One region of the Arthrobacter sp. SAFR-023 genome, then DNA from elsewhere that is predicted to be linked to it. Evidence: riboswitches for the same ligand, from Rfam matches in the RefSeq annotation. Region 1 holds a riboswitch; each other region holds the start of a gene.
What was found. Region 1 has a riboswitch for thiamine pyrophosphate ahead of thiC (phosphomethylpyrimidine synthase ThiC). Riboswitches for the same ligand answer to the same signal wherever they lie in the genome.
Positions count from the first base shown of each region.

Region 1 (2,890 bases):
CTGGCTGGCGATGTCCGGGAAGGTGGCGATGTTGATGAGTGTCGGCACGATCGGCACCTGCTGCTCAACGAACCGGGGGATGTGCCTGGGCAGCAGGCCCGTGGCGTGCTCGATGCAGTCGATGCCGGCGTCCAGCATGTCGTCCAGGGTGTCCTCGCCGAAGCAGTGCGCCGTGACCCTGGCCCCCTCGTCGTGGGCGGCCCGGACGGCGTCCCGCACGGCAGCGGCCGGGAACGACGGCGCGAGGTCGCCCGCGGTCCGGTCGATCCAGTCCCCCACCAGCTTGACCCAGCCGTCCCCCTCCCTCGCCTGCTTGCGCACCGCTTCCACGAGGCCCTCCGGCTCGACTTCCACCGCAAAGTTCCTCAGGTACCGGCGGGACCGGGCCACATGCCGGCCGGCCCTGATGATCCGCGGCGTGTCGGCCCGCTGCTGCAGCCATCTGGTGTCGCTGGCCGCTCCCGCGTCCCGGACCAGCAGCGTGCCGGCGTTGCGGTCCGTCATGGCCTGGTCATACGCCACGTCGTCGTCCACGGCACCGCCCGGACCCAGCCCGATGTGGCAGTGGGCGTCGACGAAGCCGGGCAGGACCCAGCCGTCCAGCACGGCGTCCGGGCGCTGGCCGGGAGCATTGAACGTCAGCTTCCCGTCCACCGCCCAGAGCCCGCGGCGTTCCTCATCCGCCGCAGTGAGCACGGGTCCGCTGAATTCGATGATGTGCGCCATGACCCTAGCCTAAGGCGCAGCTGTGGTAGCTTCGTCTACGACCACACGGGTGCCCCTGCAGGGGCTGAGATCAGGCTGGTGCAGCCTGCGACCGTTGAACCTGTCCGGGTAATGCCGGCGAAGGAAGTGAGCAGTAAATTGAGCACCCAGAAATCACAGCAGACCCCTGCCCAAAATGGTTCCGCCGCCGTAACGCAGTCGCTGAAATCCCATTCACTGGCTTATCTGGAGGGGGACGGCCTGCGGGTTCCGGTAACGGAAATCGCGCTGGAGCCTTCACCGAACGGTGAGCAGAACGAGCCGCTGCGCGTTTACCGCACGGCGGGTCCGGGCAGCGACCCGGTGGTGGGCCTTGCGCCGTTCCGCGCGGAATGGATTGCGGCACGGGCGGACACGGAGCCGTACGACGGCCGTGGACGGAACCTGCTCGACGACGGCAGATCAGCCGTGCGCCGCGGCGCGGCTTCTGCCGAATGGAAAGGCGCCCGGCCGGTGCCCCGCCGTGCGGCGGACGGGAAGACTGTGACGCAGATGCACTATGCGCGGCAGGGAACCATCACCCCCGAGATGCGCTTCGTGGCCCTCCGCGAGAACTGCGATGTGGAACTGGTCCGCAGCGAACTCGCCGCCGGACGGGCCATCATCCCCACCAACATCAACCACCCGGAATCCGAGCCGATGATTATCGGCAAGGCGTTCCTTGTGAAGATCAACGCCAACATCGGCAACTCGGCGGTCACCAGCTCCATCGCCGAGGAGGTAGACAAGCTGCAGTGGGCCACCCAGTGGGGCGCGGACACGGTGATGGACCTGTCCACGGGCGATGACATCCACACCACCCGTGAGTGGCTCATCCGCAACTCCCCCGTCCCCATCGGCACGGTCCCGATCTACCAGGCCCTGGAAAAGGTCAACGGCGAGGCGAACGCCCTGACCTGGGAAATCTTCCGCGACACCGTCATCGAGCAGTGCGAACAGGGTGTGGACTACATGACCATCCACGCCGGCGTGCTGCTGCGGTACGTCCCGCTCACGGCGAACCGTGTCACCGGCATCGTCTCCCGCGGCGGCTCGATCATGGCCGGCTGGTGCCTGGCCCATCACCAGGAAAACTTCCTGTACACCCACTTCGACGAGCTGTGCGAGATCTTCGCGAAGTACGATGTCGCCTTCTCATTGGGCGACGGCCTCCGGCCGGGCGCGACGGCGGACGCCAACGACGCCGCGCAGTTCGCCGAACTGGACACCCTGGCTGAGCTGACCCAGCGGGCCTGGGAGTACGACGTGCAGGTGATGGTGGAAGGGCCCGGGCACATCCCGTTCCACCTGGTGCGTGAGAACGTTGAGCGCCAGCAGGAGCTCTGCAAGGGTGCGCCCTTCTACACATTGGGCCCGCTGGTCACGGACGTGGCCCCCGGCTACGACCACATCACCTCGGCCATCGGCGCCACCGAAATCGCCCGGTACGGCACGGCCATGCTGTGCTACGTCACGCCCAAGGAACACCTGGGCCTGCCGAACAAGGACGATGTGAAGACCGGCGTCATTACCTACAAGATCGCCGCCCACGCGGCCGACCTTGCGAAGGGTCACCCCGGCGCGAACGAGCGGGACGATGCGCTGTCCAAGGCCCGGTTCGAGTTCCGCTGGCGCGACCAGTTCGCGCTGTCCCTGGACCCGGTGACGGCCGAGTCCTTCCATGACGAGACACTGCCTGCCGAGCCCGCCAAGACGGCGCACTTCTGCTCCATGTGCGGTCCCAAGTTCTGCTCCATGCGGATCAGCCAGGACATCCGGAACGAGTACGGCTCCGCCGAGGCGCAGGCCGCCCTCGCGGAGATGGCGGAGGGCATGCGCGAGAAGAGCCAGGAGTTCCTGGCTGCAGGCGGAAAGGTATATCTGCCGGAGCTGCGGCTTCCGGAGTCCGCGAGCAACTAGCCGGCGGTCGTGACCACGTCCGGCTGGCATTGGGGGCCGGCCGGATGTGGGCGCCGGAACGTTGCCCAGGAGGCCGGGCCTTTAGGAGGCTTGGGGCTGCTCCCGGCGGCTGACCGCGGCGATGAATGACCGAATGTAGCGGTCACCCTCGGGTGAATCGTGGGGCCGGTGCCCTCCGGCAGCGATGCGGTGCAGGGCACCGGTCTCGCGCAGGTAGCCGGCGATT
Region 1 covers NZ_JBQCMF010000001.1:18,308-21,197, forward strand. Annotated here, with positions in the region: gene ACTHQX_RS00115 (amidohydrolase family protein) at 1-726, opposite strand, end outside; TPP riboswitch at 762-869, shown strand; gene thiC (phosphomethylpyrimidine synthase ThiC) at 865-2,664, shown strand; gene ACTHQX_RS00125 (alpha/beta fold hydrolase) at 2,746-2,890, opposite strand, start outside.

Region 2 (2,890 bases), on a different contig from region 1:
GGAGGATCTCAGCCGTGACAGTTACCTTGGCCAGGTCCGCAGCTGCGGAGGTGACCTTGTCACCGTCCACCAGAAGCAGCGCGGGCAGCTCAATGGTGCTGCCAGCTCCACCGGCGACGCGGTTCAGGGTAACGAAGTCTCCAACGGAAACCTTCTCTTGGCGGCCGCCTGCGCGGACAATCGCGTACACCACTTGGGAACTCACTTCTCTCGACGTCTATTACTAAATTTGCGTGCGGAAGCCGGGTCCGGAAATTGGCCTGGTTCTCGCTGTGCCTCAACGCCGTGGATTCCCCGGGGGAACCCGTGAGCTATCCCAGGAACCTGTCCGAGTGGACGATCCCGGGTCATAACCCAAGTGTTGGCGTAAGCACCGAAGATCTAGAATACGCTAATTCCGTCGTCGGCCGCAAATGAGGCTGGCAGCGGCGGGTTGTCCGTGATAAGCGCCACAGGTGCCGCTTTCCCGCACATCCGATGCCGTGCGCGATTATCTTACCGGGTAGCGGGCCGGCTTCCGCTCAGCTGTGGCGGCTCGGCGCGTCGAAAAATTCCACCTCGTACCGGCAGGACTGCCGGAAAGCAGTGATCATCGCCGCGCGCTCCCCCGCTGACGCGGCCCGGCCGGCGTCGTCGGCGATTTCGATGGCCCGCAGGGTGGCGGCGGCGAAGTCCTCGTCGGCGTACGTCCGCAGCCACTCCGCGTACGGGTGCCCGGCCTGCGCTCCGGCGGCCACATATTCGGCGTGCAGACTCTCCCCCACCTCGGCGTACAGCCAGAAGCACGGCAGCACAGCGGCAACCATCACTGCGTAGCTGCCGCCTGCCGAAGCCGCGAGCAGATGATCGACGTAAGCTTTCGTGACCGGGCCCAGCTCCGGCTGCACGGTTCGCGTGCTGAGCCAGTTGCGGTGCAGTTCCGATTCAACTTCCAGGCACTGCTGGGCGGAGCGCGCCCAGAACAGCTGCTCGGACTCGGTTGGCGCCAGCGCGCTGGCCCTGGCCAGGACCCGGGAGTAGCCGTTGAGGTAGATGGCATCCTGTGCCAGGTAGTACGCGAATTCCTTCTCCGCCAGGGTGCCGTCGGCAAGCCCACGGATGAAGCCCAGGCCATAAATGTCTTCGAGGTCGGCAGCGGTCTCGGCGCGCAGCAGTTCGGCGAAGGCGCCCTTGGGCTCGGGCTGGGCTGTCGTTTCAGTCTGGCGGAGGTGGTGGAAATGGTTGACCGGTCCGTTGCCGGCGCCGACTTCCAGCAATCCGGAGGTCCGCAGGGCCCCGGCCAGCCACGGTTTGACCGCCCGCAGTGACGCTTCCCAGTCATCCAGCCGCGCCTGGGCCGTGGCCATGGCCGAGGAGAGCGAGCATCCGGTGCCGTGGCTGTTCCGCGTGCTGATCCGTTCGCCCGCAACCTCCACCACCTCCGCCGAGAGCAGCCCGGCAGTGTTCACGAGGGCGTCCGGGCAGGTTGAGCCGTTCAGGTGCCCACCTTTGACGAGGACCGTGGCACCGGTCTGGTCCGCCAGCCGCCTGCCCTGGTCGAGCGCGGCGGCCCAGTCCCCGGCCTCCGGTTCCCCCAGGAGCATGGCCAGTTCGGGAAGGTTCGGTGTAATCAGGTGCGCCAGAGGCAGCAGTTTCCGGAGTGCCGCCTCTGCAGATTCCTGGAGGAGGCGGTCACCGCTGGTAGCCACCATCACCGGATCGAGGACCACGACGCCGGGCCTTACCTTTTCGAGCCAGCCGCGGACGGCAGCGATGACACGTTCATCGCCAAGCATGCCGATCTTCACGGCGTCCACGTGGATGTCGTCGCTGACAGCGTCCAGTTGCGCTGACAGGAAGGAGGCTGGCGGAACGTGCACGCCGAGCACGCCGGTGGTGTTCTGCGCAGTGAGGGCTGTTATTGCGGCCATCCCGTAGCCGCCGTGGGCCGCAATGCTTTTCAGATCGGCCTGGATGCCTGCACCGCCAGAAGGGTCCGAGCCTGCGATGGCCAGGACGCGGGGAACGTCGCGGGCCCTCTGAATGCCCGGCTCATCGGTTTCCAGGAGTGACTTGTCGGCGGCCGCGGGTGCCGGCAGGAGTGACGCGGATGACAGTGTTGATGACAAAGAAGACATCCCTTCGCCGGTGCTAACCGGACAGGTTCAACGGGTTTGGATCTCAGCCGGCCCTTGCGCGGCACCCCGTGTCAGTCCTCCAGCCTAGCGGTTGGTTTAGTGCGCGGCGCCAAGTTTGACGATTGCGACAGGCTTCGGCGTGCGCTGTTGTCCCCTCCCCTTGCCTGCTGCCATTCGGCTACTGCCCTTTGCCGGCGGACGAATGTCCGGAACCAGAAAGGTCCGGCACCGCAACCGCGGTGCCGGACCTTTCAGTGGCGCTTGTTCCTACAGTTCTGAGGCGGGTACGCCGACCCCCAGAATGATCGGTTCGCTGGCCGGCCGCGGAGCCGCCTTGGCCGTCTGCGCATTGCCTGCCTCAGGCGCCTTGGCCTCGTGCGAGTGCCCGGCGGCTGCAGCCGGAGCAACCTCGTGGTGTTCCACGGATGTCTCGTTGGCTGCACCCTGGGGGCGGCTGGCACTGCGGTTGCGGCGCGGACGGCGGCTGCGGGACGGTGCCGCGGGGCTTTCCACCGGCTGCCGTGCAGCAGGCTGAGCCGCGGGCTGGCTTGCGGCCTGCTGGCCCTCCGGCTGCTGGCTTTCCGGGCGCTGGCTTTCCGGGCGCGCCGGCGCGGGAGCCTCGTCCTTGGCCTCCTCCTCTTCGGCGGGGGCAATCGGAGCGCCGAGGTGCGCGAAGGCTTCCTCCAGGCGGTCCAGCGTCAGGGCCGGCGGTTCCTTCACCGGTTCATCGCTGTGATCGACAAACGGAAGCACCACTTTCTCGCCGCCAAAGG
Region 2 covers NZ_JBQCMF010000003.1:205,353-208,242, forward strand. Annotated here, with positions in the region: gene rplU (50S ribosomal protein L21) at 1-193, opposite strand, end outside; gene ACTHQX_RS05190 (bifunctional hydroxymethylpyrimidine kinase/phosphomethylpyrimidine kinase) at 522-2,045, opposite strand; TPP riboswitch at 2,100-2,196, opposite strand; gene ACTHQX_RS05195 (Rne/Rng family ribonuclease) at 2,385-2,890, opposite strand, start outside.
Region 2: linked by a shared signal. The riboswitch ahead of ACTHQX_RS05190 (bifunctional hydroxymethylpyrimidine kinase/phosphomethylpyrimidine kinase) and the one ahead of thiC (phosphomethylpyrimidine synthase ThiC) in region 1 are both predicted to bind thiamine pyrophosphate.

Region 3 (2,890 bases), 340 kb from region 1:
AGCGCCAAGCTGGCCGGGATGGGCGTCGACGTCGAAGATGCGATGCTGCCGTTCCAGCTGGCCGTGGACCACTTCCATGAACGGACCCGCCCGGCGGACTGGTACGAGTCCCTGATGAAGGCCTACGTGGTGGACACGGTCTCCGCCGATTTCTACCGGGCCGTGGCCCGGTTTGTGGATGCCGGAACCCGTGACGTCATTGAGCAGATCCAGTCGTCGGAAGAGGCCACAGCCGTGCTTCGGGATCGGCTCAGCGGGGCGCTGGCGGACGATCCCCGGCTCGCGTCCAGGCTGGCGCTGTGGGGCCGGCGCCTCCTCGGCGAAGCGATCACGCAGGCCCAGCGCGTGGGCCACGAACACGCCTTTCTTGGCGAGCTGTTCGTCGAGGCGGAGCCCGGTGCCACGGACGCCACAGCACGCGAGCTGGTCCGGGACATCACCGCCGAAGTCGTGGAGAACCACTCCCGGCGCATGGTCCAGCTGGGCCTGAGCGGGTAGCCCAGCGCCCTCTCTGCGCCCGCGTGCAGGCCGCTCCGCTTAGGAGACGGCGGCCGGGGACGTCGCTTCGAGGGCGTCGAGCAGTTCCGCCGCGGCTGCCGCCGGGTCTGGCGCCTCGGTGATGGCCCGCACGACGACGATGCGGCTGGCTCCCGCCGCCAGGACCTGCTCCACGTTGGTGCGGTCGATCCCGCCAATCGCGAACCAGGGCAGCAGCAGGCCGCCGACCCGTTCCTCGTTTGCGGTGCGGACGGCCTCCGCTGCGTAGCGCACCAGGTCAAGCCCGACGGCGGCGCGCCCGGGCTTGGTGGGGGTAGCCCACAGCGGGCCCACGCAGAAATAGTCCAGGCCGCTGCGCCCGTGGGCGGCGCCGACGGCGGCATCCACCTGGTCTGTGCTGTGGGTGGACAGCCCGATCACGGTGGAATCGTGCAGCAGCTTCCGGGCGGCCCGGAGCGGCAGGTCCTTCTGGCCGATGTGGAACACCGGTGCGCCGGCTATGGACGCGATGTCGGCGCGGTCATTGACGGCCCAAAGCCGGCCGTGCCTGCGGGCGGCAGCATGGACTACTTCCAGCAGCTCGAGTTCCTCGGCTGCCTCGATGCTCTTGTCCCGCAACTGGATGATGTCCACACCGCCGGCGAACGCCGCGTCCACGAAGTCCGCGAAGTCTCCGCGGTCCTTGCGGGCGTCGGTGCAGAGGTACAGGCGGGCAGCGGTGTGGGCAGAGTGCACGGTCATGGCAACCACCTTAGTTCCTCTAAACTGGGCAGGTACCGCGGGAGCCCGTTGCTGCTGTCATAAAGACGCAGGGCTGAGAGGGCGTCAGAGCCGACCGCTTGACCTGATCCGGTTAGTACCGGCGTAGGGAAGGAATTCCATGCCCCCTAAAACCAGTGGCGATGAACGCTCCCTGGGACCCCTGGAGCCCGGCGTACTTGAGGCCGATGTAGCCGTCATTGGCGGCGGAGTGGTTGGCCACGGCATCGCCTGGGAAGCACGGCGCTCCGGCCGTTCGGTGGTGCTCATAGATGAAGCCCCGGGCAGCGGTGCAAGCTGGGCTGCGGCGGGCATGCTCGCCCCGGTCAGCGAACTGCATTACCAGGAGGAAGGGCTCCTGGAACTGATGCTGGAATCCTCCGCCAGATGGCCTGAGTTTGCGGCCACCCTCACTTCCGGCGTGGATGCCGGTTACCTGACGACGCCCACCCTGGCAGTGGGTGCCGATCCGGCCGACCGCCGGGCCCTGATGGACCTGCGGGACGTGCAGCGGGCCCACGGCCTGAACGTTGAACCGCTGACCATCCGCGAGGCACGTTCCCGGGAGCCGCTGGTCAGCCCCGGGATCTCCTGCGCCCTCGACATCCCGGCGGACCACCAGGTGGATCCGCGCAGACTCGTCAGGGCCCTTGCTGCCGAGCTGGCCGCGCAACGTCAGGAAAATGCGGCAGCAGAGGGATACGCGGTGCGGGAGTACGCCGCCGGCCTGCTCTGGGACGACGCACGGGTCTGCGGGGTACGGCTGGCGGGCGGCGGGTCCGTCACGGCGGCCGAGACGGTGGTGGCCAACGGCCTGGCCGCGGCGGGCCTGCAGAACCTTCCGGAAGGCCTGCAGCTGCCGCTGCGCCCGGTCTACGGAGACATCCTCAGGCTCAGGGTCCCCGAACACCTGCAGCCCCTGCTCACCGCAACGGTCCGCGGCATGGTGCGGGGCGTGCCGGTGTACGTGGTGCCCCGCCGGGACGGCACGGTGGTGATCGGCGCCACCCAGCGTGAGGACGGCGTGCCGGGCACCAGCGCCGGGGGTGTCTACCAGCTGCTGCGCGACGCCCAGGCGCTGGTGCCGGCAGTCGCAGAGCTCGAGCTGCTCGAAGCCACCGCCCGGGCCCGGCCCGGCACGCCGGACAACGCCCCGCTGCTGGGCCGAGTACCGGCCGGCGGGCAAGGTGCCGGCACGGACGTGGCGGGCCTCATCATCGCCACCGGCTTCTTCCGCCACGGCGTCCTGATGACCCCGGCCGCCGCGGTCATCTGTCGCCAGCTCATGGACGGCATCACCGATCCGCGCTGGGCCAAGTTCCGGCCGGGCAGGTTTTCACCCGGGCTCCCAGACCCTCTGGGATCTGCCGCTGCACTCAGCATTTGACCCGCGTCACCTTTGACCAAACCAAGGAACCAGCATGAACATCACACTGAACGGCATCGAACAGGAAATCAGCGAGGGCGCCTCCGTCACCTCACTCGTCAGCCAGGTCACGGGGCGCCAACTGGCCGCCAGCGGTCAGGCGGCCGACGGCCAGCGGCTGGGTGTGGCGGTGGCCCGCAACTCGGCCGTCGTGCCGCGCAGCCAGTGGCATGCCACGGCACTCGCAGACGGCGACGAGATCGAACT
Region 3 covers NZ_JBQCMF010000001.1:355,502-358,391, reverse strand. Annotated here, with positions in the region: gene ACTHQX_RS01650 (ferritin-like fold-containing protein) at 1-498, shown strand, start outside; gene thiE (thiamine phosphate synthase) at 538-1,239, opposite strand; TPP riboswitch at 1,267-1,387, shown strand; gene thiO (glycine oxidase ThiO) at 1,379-2,644, shown strand; gene thiS (sulfur carrier protein ThiS) at 2,679-2,890, shown strand, end outside.
Region 3: linked by a shared signal. The riboswitch ahead of thiO (glycine oxidase ThiO) and the one ahead of thiC (phosphomethylpyrimidine synthase ThiC) in region 1 are both predicted to bind thiamine pyrophosphate.

Region 4 (2,890 bases), on a different contig from region 1:
GGGCGGCTTCCGGCCCGTGATTTTTTCCCAGATGGTGTCGACGGCCTTGGTGCCGGCGAACCCCGCCAGCAGGCTGATGCCTGTGCCAAGCAGTTTGATGAAGAAACTCATTGCGGAACTCCTCGCGTGATGAACACTGGTCTTTCCTTAGCCTAGCCGCATGGAGCGGTGGATCTCCCGCAACGCCTGCACCACGAGGTCGTGGTCCGCCTTCTGCGGCAGCCCGGACACGGTGACCACAGCCACCGCCCCCACACCCCGCACATAGACGGGGAAGGCTCCGCCGTGCGCAGCGTAGGTCGACTGGTCAAACCAAGCGTTGTCCTCGATCCGTCCGCCGCCGGCCCTGCCGCGCAGGCCCACCAGCAGCGACGGTTCCTCGTAGCGCACGGCAGTCCGCTGTTTGGCCCGCACCCAGCCTTCGTTGTCCGGTGTGGCGCCCTCGAGCGCCACATGGAAGAGCACCTGCTCCCCCTTGGTGATGTCGATGGCGATGGGCAGGTTGTCCTCCTTGCCCCGTTCGACCAGTTCCAGGCCCAGCGCCAGGGCATCGTCCTTACTGAACCTCGGGAACTGGAGTTCAGCAATCTCCCCTTCGATCTGCCCAATCAGGGCTTCCAGGGCTCCCGCCGGCTGTTCGGCGGAGGAATCGGGGTCAAAGGCGGGCAGGGCGGCGGTGCCCGAGTCCTGTTGCGTCATGGCCCCAATCTACTCCGGGCCGCTGTCGCGACGCCGCATGTAAACTCCGGCATTGTGACAGCGACCCCCGGGTTCATGGCCGGACGAGGTGTAAACTGGATCAGCCCACAAGGGCAGATTTATCACGACAGGGGAGCGCCGCCGTCGGGATGCAAAGGCAACTGCCAGAGCAACCGCGGAAGGGCGCTGAGAGTGCGGACAGCCGCAGACCCTCGAACCTGATCCGGCTAGTACCGGCGCAAGGGAGTCGAGTTCTCAGAGTGCCCGGCAGCGCGAGGCCCAGCCACCCGCAGCCGGGGGAACGCTTTCCCCTCCTGTTCCTCAGGAGGACCATCATGACAACTGCAGCAATCAAGAAGACCAGCTACAGCTGGCGCGTGGCGGACATCGTTGTGGCGGCGCTCATCGCCGTTGCCGGCGGCGTCATCTTCTGGGCCTGGTCCCAGGGCGCCAACCTCATCTCCACCCCGGTCAACGCCGTCTACCCTCCGCTGACCGGCCTCTACGCCGGCGGCTGGATGATTCCGGCGGTCCTGGGGATGCTCATCATCCGCAAGCCCGGCGCGGCCCTGTTCTGTGAGGGTGTGGCTGCCACCGGCGAGCTGCTCATGGGCTCGCAGTACGGCACCACGGTGCTCATTTCCGGCGTTCTGCAGGGCCTGGGGGCGGAGCTTGTGTTCGCCGCCTTCGCTTACAAGAAGTTCAACCTGCCCGCCTCGCTGCTTGCAGGGGCAGGCGCAGGACTGTTCTGCGGGCTCAACGACTCCTTCGCCCCCTGGGGCTGGAACATCGCCTACGCCGCCGGCGACAAGCTGGCATACATCGTGTTCTGCGCCATTTCCGGCGCGGTCATCGCCGGCGCCCTGTCCTGGATCGCCGCCCGCGGCCTTGCCAAGACGGGCGTGCTGAGTTCCTTCGCGTCCCGGAAGGCAGCCACGGAGCCCGTCTTCTCCTGATGCCCGGACCAGACGACGCCGGCGTCCGCCCAGCCGCGGTCACCGCCCGCGGCTGGGGCTGGCGCCACGCAGGCCGCACCAAACCGGCCGTCCATGCCCTCGACCTTGACATTCGCCCCGGCGAGCGGGTCATGCTGCTGGGCCCTTCCGGAGCCGGCAAGTCCACGCTGCTTCACGCCCTGGCCGGCGTGCTGGGGGACAGTGACGCGGACGACGCCGGGACTCCCGACCGTGAGGACGCGGACGAGAGCGGCGAGCTGCTGATCGACGGCGCGCCGCCCCGTTCCCGGCGCGGCCGCGCCGGGCTCATGCAGCAGGACCCGGAAACGCAGGTGGTGCTCTCGCGCCTCGGCGACGACGTCGCCTTCGGCGCCGAGAACCTGTCGGTGCCCCGCGAGGAGATCTGGCGCCGCGTGCACGAGGCGCTGGACGACGTCGGACTTTCGCACCTTCCCCTGAACCACCCGACGTCGGCCCTGTCCGGCGGCCAGAAGCAGCGCCTGGCGCTCGCCGGCATCCTGGCGATGCGGCCTGGACTCCTCCTGCTGGACGAGCCCACCGCGAATCTCGACCCGGACGGCGTCCTGGAAGTCCGGGACGCTGTGGGCCGCTGCCTCGACAAGACAGGGGCCACCCTGGTGGTGGTGGAGCACCGGGTAGCTGCCTGGAAAGACCTGGTGGACCGGATCGTGGTCCTGCAGCCGGGGTCCGCCTCGGACGGAGCGGTGCTGATCGACGGGACCCCGGACGAGGTTCTCGAGCAGGCGCGCGGGATGCTCACTGCCGCCGGCGTCTGGGTCCCCGGCTACGTTCCTGAGACGCGGCGCCGTTCAGCTGCCGGCGCTCTTCCGTCCTCCGGACATGGCGCCGGCCAGCTGCTGCTGGCGGCCGAGAGGCTTGCCGTGTCGCGGGAACGTCCACGCCGCAGCGGCTTCCGCTCCGTACCCCCCGAGCCCGTTCTGCGTGACGTCACAGCGCAGGTCCGAGCGGGCGAGGCGCTGACCGTCACAGGTCCCAACGGCGCCGGCAAGTCCACCTTCGCGCTGACCCTCGCCGGGCTATTGCCGCCGGTGGACGGCAAGGTCTCCGCGACGGTTGAACTGAGCGGCGGAGCGGGTATTGCCCCGTACAAGTGGAGAGCCGAGCAGCTGATCGCGCGGATCGGCACGGTGTTCCAGGAACCTGAACACCAGTTCGTCACCGGCCGCGTCCTGGACGAGCTGCAGTTCGGCCCC
Region 4 covers NZ_JBQCMF010000013.1:128,822-131,711, reverse strand. Annotated here, with positions in the region: gene ACTHQX_RS15075 (DUF4235 domain-containing protein) at 1-111, opposite strand, end outside; gene ACTHQX_RS15070 (heme-degrading domain-containing protein) at 148-699, opposite strand; TPP riboswitch at 819-962, shown strand; gene ACTHQX_RS15065 (ECF transporter S component) at 1,035-1,655, shown strand; gene ACTHQX_RS15060 (ABC transporter ATP-binding protein) at 1,655-2,890, shown strand, end outside.
Region 4: linked by a shared signal. The riboswitch ahead of ACTHQX_RS15065 (ECF transporter S component) and the one ahead of thiC (phosphomethylpyrimidine synthase ThiC) in region 1 are both predicted to bind thiamine pyrophosphate.